Regions from separate parts of the Nitratireductor kimnyeongensis genome, predicted to be linked through region 1. Evidence: predicted binding sites of a transcription regulator. Region 1 holds the regulator's gene; each other region holds the start of a gene.
The links. The regulator PhoB, encoded in region 1, activates phosphate uptake and scavenging genes when phosphate is short. The targets are predictions, from matches to a motif close to TGTCATNNANCTGTCAT.

Region 1 (3,207 bases):
TTTCCTTTTGGTAGCCGTCGAGAACTTCCGCCCGGAAGAAGCGGCGGAAATTCTGGAAACCGACATGAAGGGCATCAATGCGATGCTGCATGAGGCCAGCGAGGAAATTTCCCGCCAGGTGGCCACCGACATCCTGATTATCGAAGATGAGCCGTTGATCGCGATGGATATCGAGGAAATGGTCGAAAGCCTTGGTCATCGTGTCGTCGGCAACGCCCGAACGCACAAGCAAGCGGTCGAGATGTTTGCTAAAACGCAGCCGAAAATGGTGCTGGCAGACATTCAGCTTGCCGACGGGAGTTCGGGCCTCGACGCCGTGAATGAGATTCTTGAAGGAGCGACGGTCCCTGTAATCTTCATCACGGCTTTCCCGGAGCGACTTCTGACAGGCGAGCGCCCTGAACCAACCTTCCTCGTCACGAAGCCTTTCAGTCCGGAAATGGTCAAGGCACTCATCAGCCAAGCGCTTTTCTTCGACCACCAGGCTCGTGCGGCTGCCTGAGCAGCACAGCGCTTTTCTGATGAAAAAGGCCGCCTTCTGGCGGCCTTTTTGTTTGCCGGACTTCTTTCTCCGGGAACCAATCTTCGCGGATAACGTTTAAATCGCATAACTAAACGGAGAGACAGAATGCTTTACTGGGCCCTTATATTTCTCGTCGTCGCTCTTGTCGCCGGCGCCCTTGGTTTTGGCGGTATTGCAGGCGCTTCAGCAGGTATCGCGCAAATCCTGTTCTACATCTTTCTGGCCCTTCTCGCGATTTCCCTGATCATGGGACTGCTGAGAGGCCGCCGTTAAACGAGTACAGAAAACGTAAACATACGCGGCACCAACGATGCGGACCTTCCATGGCTTCCGCATCAGGAAAACAGTGAAAGGAGAACGCCATGGAACACATCGCTGGGCTTCTTCTGGTTGTCGGTTGTTCCGGCAACATGGCTGAATGCCGCGAACTTCCCGCCCCTGCTCCGATCTATGAAACCTTCGAGGAGTGCGAGGCCGAGAAGCCGGTTTCCCTGCGTGAGCTTGAAGGTGAAGCGCCGCGGGTGATTGCAACGTGCGTCTTTGTGGATCCTGCACTCGTCTATGATGACGCAGTGCTGGAATGGGACATCACCAAAGATGGACAGCTCACGGCCTCACTGGAGCCGGTTACCAGCTTCGCTGTCGCTCACAACGGGCATGCGCGTCAGAAGAATATCTTCACCGAGTGATCAGACTGCAACTTCAACGAAACCCCGGCAATTTGCCGGGGTTTTCCATGTCAGCCTGCCTCAGGCTTCTCGTATGGCGTAACCTGCGCCGCGAATGGTCCGGATCACATCGGGAAGCCGGCCCTGGTTCACGGCTTTGCGCAATCGGCCCACATGGACATCGACGGTGCGTTCGTCGATATAAATCGTCTCACCCCAGACATTGTCGAGCAGCTGGCTGCGCGAAAATACCCGTCCGGGATGCTGCATCATGAATTCCAGCAGGCGAAACTCGGTCGGCCCGAGCCGGATCTCATTCTTGCGCCGGTAGACGCGATGCGATTCCCGGTCGAGCACGATATCACCCACAGAGAGCACCGTTGAAAGCACCTCAGGCTTGGCTCTGCGCAGAAGCGCCCGCACACGCGCAACGAACTCCGGGGTCGAGAACGGCTTCACCAGATAATCGTCGGCGCCAGTGGATAGCCCGCGAACGCGGTCGCTCTCCTCTCCGCGAGCGGTGAGCATGATGATCGGCAGACGCTCGGTTTCAGGGCGCATGCGCAGCCGGCGGCACAGTTCGATGCCTGATACAGCCGGAACCATCCAGTCCAGCACGAGCAGATCGGGTACATTCTCCTGCAGGCGCACCTCGGCTTCGTCGCCGCGCGAAATCATCTCGACCTGATAACCCTCGGCCTCCAGATTGTATTTCAGCAAGACGCAAAGCGGTTCGTCGTCTTCAACGACCATGACCTTGGGGGCAATCATGGAAGGCATTCTCCTAAAGCATTGCTACGGCCGTCTAGGCATCCGCATCGACCGTCATCTGTGTTTCGTCTAGCTTCGGCCGCTGGACCGGAAGCTGTTCCCCCGTCACCACATAATAGGCATTCTCAGCGATATTCGTTACGTGATCGCCAATGCGCTCCAGATTCTTCGCGCAGAAGAGAAGATGCGTACAGGACGTGATATTCCGCGGATCTTCCATCATATAGGTCAACAATTCGCGGAACACCGACGTGTACTGAATGTCGATTTTCTCATCGTCGTCACGCAACTGGATCAGCGCCTTGGCGTCGCGCTTGACGTAGTGTTCGACCACAGCATCGACCTGTCGCAGCACCAGACCTGCCATCGCATCGATTGAATGAGCAAGCGTGCGCGGCGTGGCGCTCTGACCCACGGCACTGACGCGCTTGGCGATGTTCTTCGCAAGATCACCGATACGTTCCAGATCCGCGGCCATGCGTATGGCGCCGACAACGCTGCGCAGATCCTGTGCCATTGGCTGGCGCTTGGCGATCAGCGTGATGGCACGCTCGTCGAGATCACGCTGCTTGGCATCCATGATCGTGTCATCGGAGATGACGCGCTGCGCAAGTGCGGTATCGGAATGAAGAAGGGCATTGGTGGAGGCGCGGGTCATCGCACCGGAGAGATCGCCCATATCGCGAATGAGGCGGTCGATCTCACCGAGTTCCTCATCGAAGGAGCTGACTGTGTGCTCACCCATGATCTGGTTCCTTATCTGTGCGTCAACCGAAGCGACCGGTGATGTAATCCTGGGTGCGCTTGTCATCCGGATTGGTGAACATCTTGTCCGTCGGACCTTCCTCGACAAGGTTGCCCAGATGGAACATGGCCGTGCGCTGCGAAACGCGCGCCGCCTGCTGCATGGAGTGCGTCACGATGACAATAGTGTAGTTCTCGCGCAACTCGTCGATCAGTTCCTCGACCTTGGCAGTGGCAATGGGATCGAGAGCCGAGCAGGGCTCGTCCATCAAGATAACCTCGGGCGACACCGCGATGGCGCGCGCAATGCATAAGCGCTGCTGCTGGCCACCGGAGAGACCCGTTCCAGCCTCATGCAAACGGTCTTTCACCTCGTTGAAGAGACCGGCTTTCTGCAGGCTGGACTCGACCACCTCATCCAACGCGCTCTTGGAGGAAACAAGGCCATGAATGCGCGGCCCATAAGCAATGTTCTCGTAGATCGATTTGGGAAACGGGTTG
Region 2 (3,207 bases), 160 kb from region 1:
CCGTCACGCCTTCCATTCCGAAGCGCTTCTCGACTGCGAGAAGCTCGGCGGGAAGTGCGATCTCGTCCTGTATCTCGCCGGCGGCGTCAATGCGGAAAAGAGCATGTGGGGTAAGACGGTCGGTGCGGCCTTCCGAAGCGAGCCAGAAACCACCTTCACCGTCATTGGCGATACCCTCGAGGTCGAGCTTCTGGGCCGCCATGCCGTCACGCGTGACGATGGCCTTGGCGGTGATGCGGGCCGGCTTCTCGTTCGCGTCGATGGTGAAGATGCTGGGCTGATTGCCGTAGAAGGAATCGGACACGGCGTAAAGCGTACCCGGCTTTTCACGATCTGCCACGAGGCCGGAGAGGGCACCCCAGGCAAGCGGAGCGCCGTTGTCGTCACGCGCCGATTCGATGGTCGGATAGACAGGCGTTCCTTCGGTCAGTTCGTAGACCATCACGTGGGAGCGGGCCGCACCGTCTTCCACCAGATCGGTCTCGTTTGCGGTAACGAGCAGGTTACGTTCGGGTATTGCCACGAGGCCTTCCGGACCGATGCCGGAGGGGAGGACCTGGACGAATTCCGGTTCGGCGCCGGTGTCGCGGTAGACCACGACGAGCGAAGCGCGCTCAAGCGCCACGAAAATATACCGCTGATCGCCAAAGCTCGCGACTTCAAGACCTTCGGGTTCCGTTCCCTTGGCGTCGGAGCGTTTGTCGGGATAGTGGCCGACAGCGGCGGCGCGAAACTCGAGGTCTTTGCCGCTGTCGAACAGAACCTCACCCGACTTGCTGAAAATGGTGAAGCTGCGCGATCCGCCCTCGTAATCGCCTTCGTTGGCAGTCACGAAGCGATCATCGTCCAGCCATTTTACGGCATCGGGTTCGCGCTTCAGCGCATTGGCTGTCTGATTGAAATCGATCGCGCCATTGTCCAGCGTGTCGATGTTCTCAAGGTTGATCTGGCCAGCGGAGAAATGGCTTGTCACTTCGCCGCTTTCAGCTGAAACCACAGCGATATGGTTGTTTTCCTGTAGTGTCACAACGATGTCGCCGTTTTCATTGAAATCGACGAATTCAGGCTCCGGGTCTTCTGGTGCAATCTCTGCAAGGCCGCTCAGGGAAACGGTCTTCATGCTGCCGCAGTCCGGCGCGCCGTCGGTGAGATTGAAGATCTTGAGGTCCCCGGCGGGCATCTGTGGAATTACACCGTCGTTAAGGTCCTCGTCGCGCTCGTTCTCGATGGCGACGGCAAGGAAGCGGCCATCATTGCTGACGGCGACAGAATCCGGTTGGCCACCCAGTTCGCAGGACTCTTCGGCGGTTTTCGTGGCCATGTCGATCACGACGAGGTTCCCCGAAGGGCTGGTGTAGCTCTCGGATGTGTTCACGGCCGCGATGGCTTTCTGGCCAGCCACACCCACAGAGGTCGGCTCACCCTCCAATTTGAGCACGCCGCCGGCCTTCGGCGCGTTGGCATCGCTGATGTCGACGAACCCCACGCCACCCAGCGGGCTGTCGGAGTAGATCAAAGTGTTGCCGTCAGCGCTGCGCGCGATGATCTCCGAAGAGGTTTCGGTGGCCGCGTCCGTCTCGGCCGGCAGGTTTTCTGCCACCGGAAACGTCGCGATACGGTTGAATGCCATATCGGCATGCGCAGGAAAAACGGCTGCCGTGCTTGCCAGCAGGCCTAGAATGATTGCTTTGCGTCCCATGTCTGAAAACTCCCTCAAGACCCATAGGAGCGGCACAATCGAGAGGGATGATTTCAACCCGATGACACATCAATGACGGTTCGGTGACACTCCCCAATTGAGGGAACGCGCAATTTGTTGCGTCCGCCTTGTGTTTCAGTTTATAACGCGGACGATATTTCCCAACATCGGTGGTTATGACCACCGCCCGCGCCAGGGACGCGGGCGAAGGAAGAGGATTCTTGAAACATGGCCAACACGCTTCTCATGCCCAAGGCCACCGCCGTTTGGCTGGTCGACAATACGGCGCTGAGCTTTGATCAGATCGCCGAATTCTGCAAACTGCACCCTCTCGAAGTAGGTGCCATCGCTGATGGTGACGCTGCGCAGGGCATCAAGGGTATGGACCCGGTGATGACCGGACAGCTTACCCGCGAGGAGATCGCTCTCGGGGAGGAAAATCCGAACCACAAACTGCGTCTTTCGGAGCCGAAGGTTCGCGTGCCGGAGGCCAAGCGTAAGGGGCCGCGTTACACGCCGCTCTCCAAGCGTCAGGATCGCCCGAATGCCATTCTCTGGCTGGTGCGCAATCATCCTGAACTCAAGGATGCGCAGATTTCGCGTCTTGTGGGCACCACAAAATCGACCATCGAAGCTATCCGTGAGCGCACGCACTGGAACTCGGCGAACCTTGTTCCCATGGATCCGGTTACGCTTGGGCTTTGCTCTCAGATTGATCTCGATCTGGAAGTGCAGCGCGCGGCAAAATACCTCCCGCCGCAGGAGAGCACCGGTGAAACCCTGCTCCCGGCTTCAGAGACCGAAGATCTGCCTCTCGGTGGGCAGGCCGTCTCCGACGCATCTTCCGATGAGCAGGAACTGGACGCGGACGCAGTCTTTGCCAAGTTGTCATCGCTGAAGTCCAGCGATCCGGACGAAGAAGATGAGGACGAGCGGTCCTGATCTGACGACTGAGATACTCCCCGGCCGCCGGCCGGGGAGTATCGCCTCAGCTGGCGCAGGCCCTGCCCATCATGGCCTCGTGCATTTCCATCCGCCTGTAGAAGTCCGCCAGCTGCTTGCCGCGCTCGGGGCGGAACGTTCGCCCGGCAAGAGTCATGGCGGCTATCCGGTCGATGCGGAACGTGCGAAAATCTCCGCGTAACTCACACCACGCTACCAGCGTCCACACTTTTCCCCAGAACCAAAGACCAAGTGGACGAACGTCGCGCTTCGAGGTGCGCCCGGCTTCGTCCCGGTAGTCTATGGACAGCACGTCCCGTGTATCCACTGAGCGTTCCAGCGTGTCGATGGCCTCGCGCTCGATATCGCTCACCACCCAGCGCGGGGTATGGATCTCGGTGCGTGAAATGCGGTCGCGTTCCGGCTCCGGCAGGACGGTTCCTATCTTCACCAGCGCCTCTTCCGCCGCACGGGCCATGGCCGCGCCGCCAAAGGCGCGAACCATACGAGCGCCCGCCACCAGGGCCACGATCTCGTTTCGCGTGAACATAAGGGGCGGGAGTTCG
Region 3 (3,207 bases), 1.1 Mb from region 1:
TTCGTAGAACAAAAAGGCCGAGCACATGGCCCGGCCCCTGGAAACTTCCTCTCTAAAGCGCAATGCGATAGAGGGCGAAGCCCTCCTGCCCCTCGCCCGCCGGTTCAATCGAAACCCCCTCGACGCTGGAAGCGAATTCCGCGCCTTTCGGTCCCGTTTCGAACAGGACCGATGTGTCCGGCAATGGTTTGAACGCCCAGTTGGCATCGGCCGTCGGATTGATCGTTCCCTGTTCGACGATATAGCGCACGATCACGTCACGGTTCGTATCTGGCGCAGCAAAGATCACCTTGTCCGGGCCGATGCCGGGGAAGTTTCCACCGCCCCCACCGCGGTAATTGTTCGTCGCGACGATGAATTTCTGAGCCGGCTCAATGGGCAGGCCATTGAATTGCAAGTCGACGATACGGCTTGCCTCCGCGTTGAGAAGCTCGCCCTTGGATGAATATTTGGGCGGCTGCGACAGGTCGATCCGATACGTCACACCGTCGATCACATCAAAGTTATAGGAGGGGAAGGACGGGTCGAGCAGCGGCTGGTCCGCCTTGCCCGGTTCCACCTGGTTAAAAATTCCGGCGGACATCTCCAGCCATTCCTTCACATCCGCGCCCGTCACGAGAACGGCCTGAACCGTGTTTGGATACAGATAGAGATCGGCCACATTCTTGATGGCCACATCGCCGGCCGGCGCGTCCGTATAATAGTCGGGGCCGCCGCGACCGCCCGCCTTGAAGGGCGCTGCCGCCGAAAGGACCGGCAGATCCTTGTACTCGCCGTCCTTCAGCATGTCGGTGATATACCAGGTTTGCGCCTGGCTCACGATCTGCACGGAGGGATCGTCGGCCACCAGCGCGAAATAGGAATGCAGCGGCGCAGACGTCTTGCCCACAGCCGTGCGCACATATTTCAGGGTCGCCTCATGGTCTTCGCGCACCGCCTCCTCGACCTCGGCCTTGCTCTCGACAAGCGGCTCGGTCTGACGTTCCACACGCTTGAAAATCGGACGCGCCTCGGATGCCGCATTCACCACCACCCAGCTCTGCCCGTCTCGTTCAAGAAGCAGGTCGATAAGACCCAGATGCGAGCCCCAGAAACCGCCCATTACGGCCGGTTTGCCCGCAATCGTGCCCTTCGTATTGTCCGCGCCTTCGACGCCCTCGAACTTCGGACCGGGAAAGTCGAGATGGCTGTGACCGGTTACGATAGCGTCGATGCCCTCAACGCCCGCAAGCAACAAAGACGCATTTTCGAGGTTTTCCTCATATTGTGCCGGGCCGATACCGGAATGAGACAGCCCCACCACGATGTCGGCGCCCTCCTCGCGCATCTGCGGCACCCAGGCCTCCGCCGCGCGAACGATGTCGCGCGTCATCGCCTTGCCGGTCAGATGTTTGGAATCCCAGTTCATGATCTGCGGCGGCACAAAGCCGATCAGTCCCACACGGATGGGATGTTCCGTCCCGCTGCCGTCCTTCACCATCCTGTCCAGGATCACATAGGGTTTCAGGAACAGCTCATCGTCGCGTCCGTTTGCGGCAAGCTGCCCTTTGGTCAGGTTGGCACAGACAAAGGGAAAATTGGCGCCCGCAAGCACCTTGAACATGAAATCGAGCCCATAATTGAATTCATGATTGCCCAACGTCGAGCAATCATAGCCCAGCGTGTTCATGCCTTTGATCACCGGGTGAATGTCCCCCTCGCGCATGCCCCGCTCATAGGCGATATAATCCCCCATCGGGTTGCCCTGCAGGAAATCGCCATTGTCGACGAGGATCGAGTTTGTCGCCTCGGCGCGGATCGCATCGATGATCGATGCGGTGCGGGCGAGCCCCATCGTGTCATTGGGCTTGTCAGCGTAGTAATCGTAGGGAAAGACATGCACATGCAGATCGGTGGTCTCCATGATGCGCAGATGCGCCTGGTTGGCCGAAGCTCTGGCTGAAAATGGGTGCATCAGCACCAGAGAACCTGCAGCAACCGACCCAGCTAAGAACGAACGGCGGGACATGGAAGCGTTTGCGGACATCATGATCGTCTCTCCTTGGCCTTTGAAAAAGAACCGGCGAAGGAGCATGATTGCGCCGTCGCGTTGAGACTTCCAGCAAAATCTCATGACACCGGCGTGACACGGGTCAGGACCGCTCGATGAAGGCCTCCTGTCGTGTTCTGAACAGCATTCTGGCAGCGTTTCCCGCAGCCTCTTTGCAGCGGTGCCGCGCGGTCACGGGGGAGAGATGCAATGAGCGATGAAGCAGACAACCGCAGAAAGACCTATGCCTCGCCACCGTGTTTCATGCACGAACTTGCCGGTGGGGCCGATACGTCACAGGAAGATGCTTGGCCGGAAGTTCGCCGCTGGCGCAAGGCCACGCGCGAGCACCTGATCGCCGAGCGCCTGGCAATCCCGGCCGCCGAACGTACACGCCTTGCCGAAGAGATCGCGCAGAAGCTTGAAAGGCTCATCGGCGATCCTTCAGGCCGCGTGGTTGGCCTCTACTGGCCGTTTCGCGGTGAACCGGACCTGCGCCCCTGGCTCGCGTCTCTGCATGATCGCGGTGCTGTGCCAGCCCTTCCGGTCGTCGTTCAGAAAGCCGCGCCCCTCACCTTCCGCCCCTATCGCCCGGGAGACAGACTTGAACGCGGGGTCTGGAACATTCCCGTTCCTGCAGTCGACAAGGAAATCATGCCCGATATCATCGTCTCTCCGCTGGTGGGTTTCGATGCGGCCAACTACCGGCTGGGCTATGGCGGTGGATTTTATGACCGGACCATCGCCGTCCTCCCGAAACGGCCGCTGCTCATCGGCATCGGCTACACCTTCGCGGAAGTGCCGACGATCTACCCGCAGCCCCACGACATTCCCATGAACCACATTGTTGTTGCCGGCTGATTGCCCCACCGTCACGCCATCTGCGGCTTCAATCCCATACCGGTCCGGTCCACCACCTCGCGCAGCGCAAAAGCGGAATTGATCTTGATCACATGGGGCATGCCTGTCAGCCACTCCTTGTGAACCCGCTCGTAATCCTGAAGGTCACGCGCCGCGATGCGCAGTATGTAGTCATATTCGCCAGACATGAGATGGCAGGACACCACATTCGGACAGCGCTGCACTGCCGCTTCAAACTCGCTGAGCGTGCGTTCAAACTGCCCCGAAAGCGAGATATGAACAATGACTGTAACACCGTGCCCGAGGGCTGCATTTGA
Region 4 (3,207 bases), 880 kb from region 1:
GAGCTTCCTTGCCACGGTGAGCCATGAAATCCGCACGCCGATGAACGGCATCATGGGCATGGCGACGCTTTTGGCCGACACGGAACTGACGCCCGAGCAGCGCACCTATGTGGGCGCGGTTTCCACTTCGGCCGCCGCGCTTGTGGCGCTGATCGAGGACCTGCTCGACTATTCCAAGATCGAGGCGGGGCGGCTGGAACTGGAGCCCCAGGCGCTTCCGCTGAACGAGCTCGTGGAAAACGTGGTCGAGCTTCTGGCCGCGCGCGCTTTCACAAAGAACGTCGGCCTTGGCTGCTACATCGCGCCGGATGTGCCCGAAACCATCACGGCGGATCCGGGTCGGCTGCGCCAGGTGCTGATCAACCTCCTCGGCAATGCGCTGAAATTCACCGATGAGGGAGGGGTGACGGTCGCTGTCTCGCGGGCGGAGAAGAATGGCGCGCCGGCGCTGCGGATTGCCGTTTCCGATTCCGGCCCCGGGCTCGAAAAGGACGACATCAACCGCATTTTCAAGGATTTCGAACAGGTGGACGGCAGCTCCACCCGCCGCCATGGCGGCGCGGGGCTCGGCCTTGCCATCACCAAGCGCATTGTCGACGCGATGAATGGCGCAATCAGCGTGGCGAGCACGCCGGGCGAGGGCTCGGAATTTGCCGTGCTCCTGCCGCTGGGCGCGGAGGCGGACGAGGCGGGGCGTGTCGAGCCGGTGCTCGAAGAGGTCAACGCCGTCATTCTCTCGCCCTTCGTGCAGGAGGCCGAAACCATCGCCATGACTATGCGTGTCCATGGCGGGCGCGCGGCGATCGCCGCCACTGCGGAGGATGCGGCACGGCTCGCCGAAGAGAGCGGCCGGCCGTTCAACACGGTGCTGGTCGACGCCTCGCTTGAAAGCGACGATGGCGCGCTGATCACCCGTCTGCACGCGCTTGGCGTGGGCGGAGACCGCGCGCTGACGCTGATCACGCCATCGGAGCGCGGGCGGCTTCCCGCGTTTCGCGCCAGCGGCTATGGCGCGTTTCTCGCCCGGCCCGTGCGGGGCAGGACGCTGCTGCGCCAGCTTTTGGGCAGCAAGAGCGAGGCCACCTGGCCGGCTGCGGAAACGCATGATCGCACACATGATGCCGGGACCATGGGCCGGCGCGCGGGCGGGCTCAATATTCTGGTCGCCGAGGACAACGAGATCAACGCCATGCTGGCGCGCGCTACACTGTCTCGCGCGGGGCATCGGGTCACGCTCGTTTCCAACGGGCGCGAGGCGGTGGAGGCGGTGAGCGCGCCGGGCACACGCTTTGATGCGGTGCTGATGGACCTGCACATGCCGGTGATGGACGGGCTCGACGCCATCAACGCCATCCGCCGGCACGAGGAGGAAACCGGGCTGGCGCCACTGCCCATCCTCGTTCTCACCGCCGACGGGCAGGAGGAGACGCGCAGCGGCGTGCTTGCCCATGGCGCCAATGGCTTTGTCACCAAGCCGCTCGACCCGGACGAACTTCTGGCCGCGCTGGAGCTGCAGGTCACGGCCTGAAAACAGGGTGGGGACAGACCGGCTCGGCGCCCGCTGTGACGGCCTTCTTCTTCCGCCCCCGCTCGCGGGGAGAAGGGGGCGCAGGCGCTGGTGTTTTTCCACAGTCGCGGCATCGCCGTGCCTTCACCCTCATCCTGAGCTTGTCGAAGGGCGGGGGTGAAGGCATGCCCCACGCTCTCCGCCGCTGCACTACATGCCGCCCTCTCCCTTCGCCCTTCGGCAAGCTCAGGACGCTCAGGATGAGGGGTGTGTGTGGCTTCCCCTCCAAGCACCGCTTCATCCCGGCCTGACCCGGGACCCATTGAGAAGCAGAGCCGGGTTCCGCAGAAGGCGCTGCCGGCGGAGCGGGGACGGTGCCCGGCCCCAACACCCGCTTGCTGCTAACCTCCCGTGACGGTAGTGTCATAGTTCTGTCGCAAGCGATCATTATTTCAGCTTCAACGCCAAGCGGAGGAGCAACAGCTATGCAGGGCATCACGCTGAACCGGACGCCTCTCGATGACAAGGCCGCAAGGCCGCCGCTCCCCGGCGATGCCGAGGACGCGCTTCTGGGCCGCATCGGCGCGCTCGAAGTGCGCCTTGCGCGCAGCGAGGAGGAGATTGCCGCGGCCCAGAGCATTCGCTACCGGGTTTTCTACAATGAGATGGGCGCGAAAGCGCCGCTCGGCGCGCTGAGTGCCGACCGCGATGCGGATGCATTCGATGCCGTGTGCGACCATCTTCTGGTGTTCGACACCGCGCTGCCGGGCGAGGATGTGGACCGCATCGTCGGCACCTACCGGCTTCTGACGCCGGAGGGCGCGCGCCGGGCCGGAAAATTCTACTCCGCAGACGAATTCGCCATCGAAACGCTGATGGCCCGCCATCAGGGCCGCCGCTTTCTGGAGCTTGGCCGCTCCTGCGTTCTGCCGCCCTACCGCACCAAGCGCACGATCGAGCTTCTGTGGCAGGGCATCTGGGCCTATTGTCGCAAGAAGCGCATCGACGTGATGATGGGCTGCGCCTCCTTCCCCGGCGTCGTGCCGGCGGCCCATGCGGAGGCGCTCTCCTTCCTCGGGCATTTTTGCCAGGTGGAGGCCGAATGGCATGTGCGCGCCGTCGCCAGCCGCTACGCCCCGCTCGACCTGATGCCGAAGGAAGCGATCCAGACCCGCTCGGCGCTTGCCGCCATGCCACCCCTCGTCAAAGGCTATCTGCGCCTCGGCGCACGCTTTGGCGATGGCTGCGTGATCGACCATGATTTCGGCACCACGGATGTGTTCGTGGTCCTGCCGGTGGAGGCGATCTCGGACCGGTATATTAATTATTACGGGGCCGAAGCGCAGCGTTTTGCGGCTTGAGGGGGCTGCCGGGAGGCCACTAATGTTGAATGCCACGCTAGTCAGTGACTAGCGTGGATCTTGTCAGCCAAGCGATCTGCAAGGTTGTCCATCTCGCTCTCAGGAATAATCTCTGGATCAAGCGGGGCGTCGTGCAGAAATTCCAGTGCTCGTTTGTAAGCTGGTAACATTTTTTTGTCAGTGGGCTCCCCAACGAGAAAGTACGTCTTGAAGTTTTCTGTTCCTTTTGAGAGGCCAACTAAGGTGCCAACCCAACGGGCGGCTTTGTCCTGAACTCCCTCTTCCGTGGTCAAGTCGAAAGAAAGTGGTTGTATGCAATGCCATTTCCCATTCTTCCAA

Region 2: KW403_RS06990 (esterase-like activity of phytase family protein) is a predicted target of PhoB. The motif match lies at 1,772-1,788, and genes of this name have one in related genera.
Region 3: KW403_RS01075 (bifunctional 2',3'-cyclic-nucleotide 2'-phosphodiesterase/3'-nucleotidase) is a predicted target of PhoB. The motif match lies at 2,112-2,128, and genes of this name have one in related genera.
Region 4: olsB (l-ornithine N(alpha)-acyltransferase) is a predicted target of PhoB. The motif match lies at 1,929-1,945, and genes of this name have one in related genera.

Annotation. Positions count from the first base shown of each region.
Region 1 covers NZ_CP078143.1:1,322,758-1,325,964, forward strand. Annotated here, with positions in the region: gene KW403_RS06240 (response regulator) at 1-502, shown strand, start outside; gene KW403_RS06245 (DUF1328 domain-containing protein) at 629-796, shown strand; gene KW403_RS06250 (hypothetical protein) at 886-1,212, shown strand; gene phoB (phosphate regulon transcriptional regulator PhoB) at 1,273-1,959, opposite strand; gene phoU (phosphate signaling complex protein PhoU) at 1,997-2,707, opposite strand; gene pstB (phosphate ABC transporter ATP-binding protein PstB) at 2,730-3,207, opposite strand, start outside.
Region 2 covers NZ_CP078143.1:1,483,013-1,486,219, reverse strand. Annotated here, with positions in the region: gene KW403_RS06990 (esterase-like activity of phytase family protein) at 1-1,699, opposite strand, end outside; gene KW403_RS06985 (DUF1013 domain-containing protein) at 1,928-2,641, shown strand; gene KW403_RS06980 (helix-turn-helix transcriptional regulator) at 2,688-3,207, opposite strand, start outside.
Region 3 covers NZ_CP078143.1:232,327-235,533, forward strand. Annotated here, with positions in the region: gene KW403_RS01075 (bifunctional 2',3'-cyclic-nucleotide 2'-phosphodiesterase/3'-nucleotidase) at 53-2,026, opposite strand; gene KW403_RS01080 (5-formyltetrahydrofolate cyclo-ligase) at 2,240-2,890, shown strand; gene KW403_RS01085 (Lrp/AsnC family transcriptional regulator) at 2,902-3,207, opposite strand, start outside.
Region 4 covers NZ_CP078143.1:2,198,387-2,201,593, forward strand. Annotated here, with positions in the region: gene KW403_RS10515 (PAS domain-containing hybrid sensor histidine kinase/response regulator) at 1-1,528, shown strand, start outside; gene olsB (l-ornithine N(alpha)-acyltransferase) at 1,993-2,868, shown strand; gene KW403_RS10525 (DUF3037 domain-containing protein) at 2,910-3,207, opposite strand, start outside.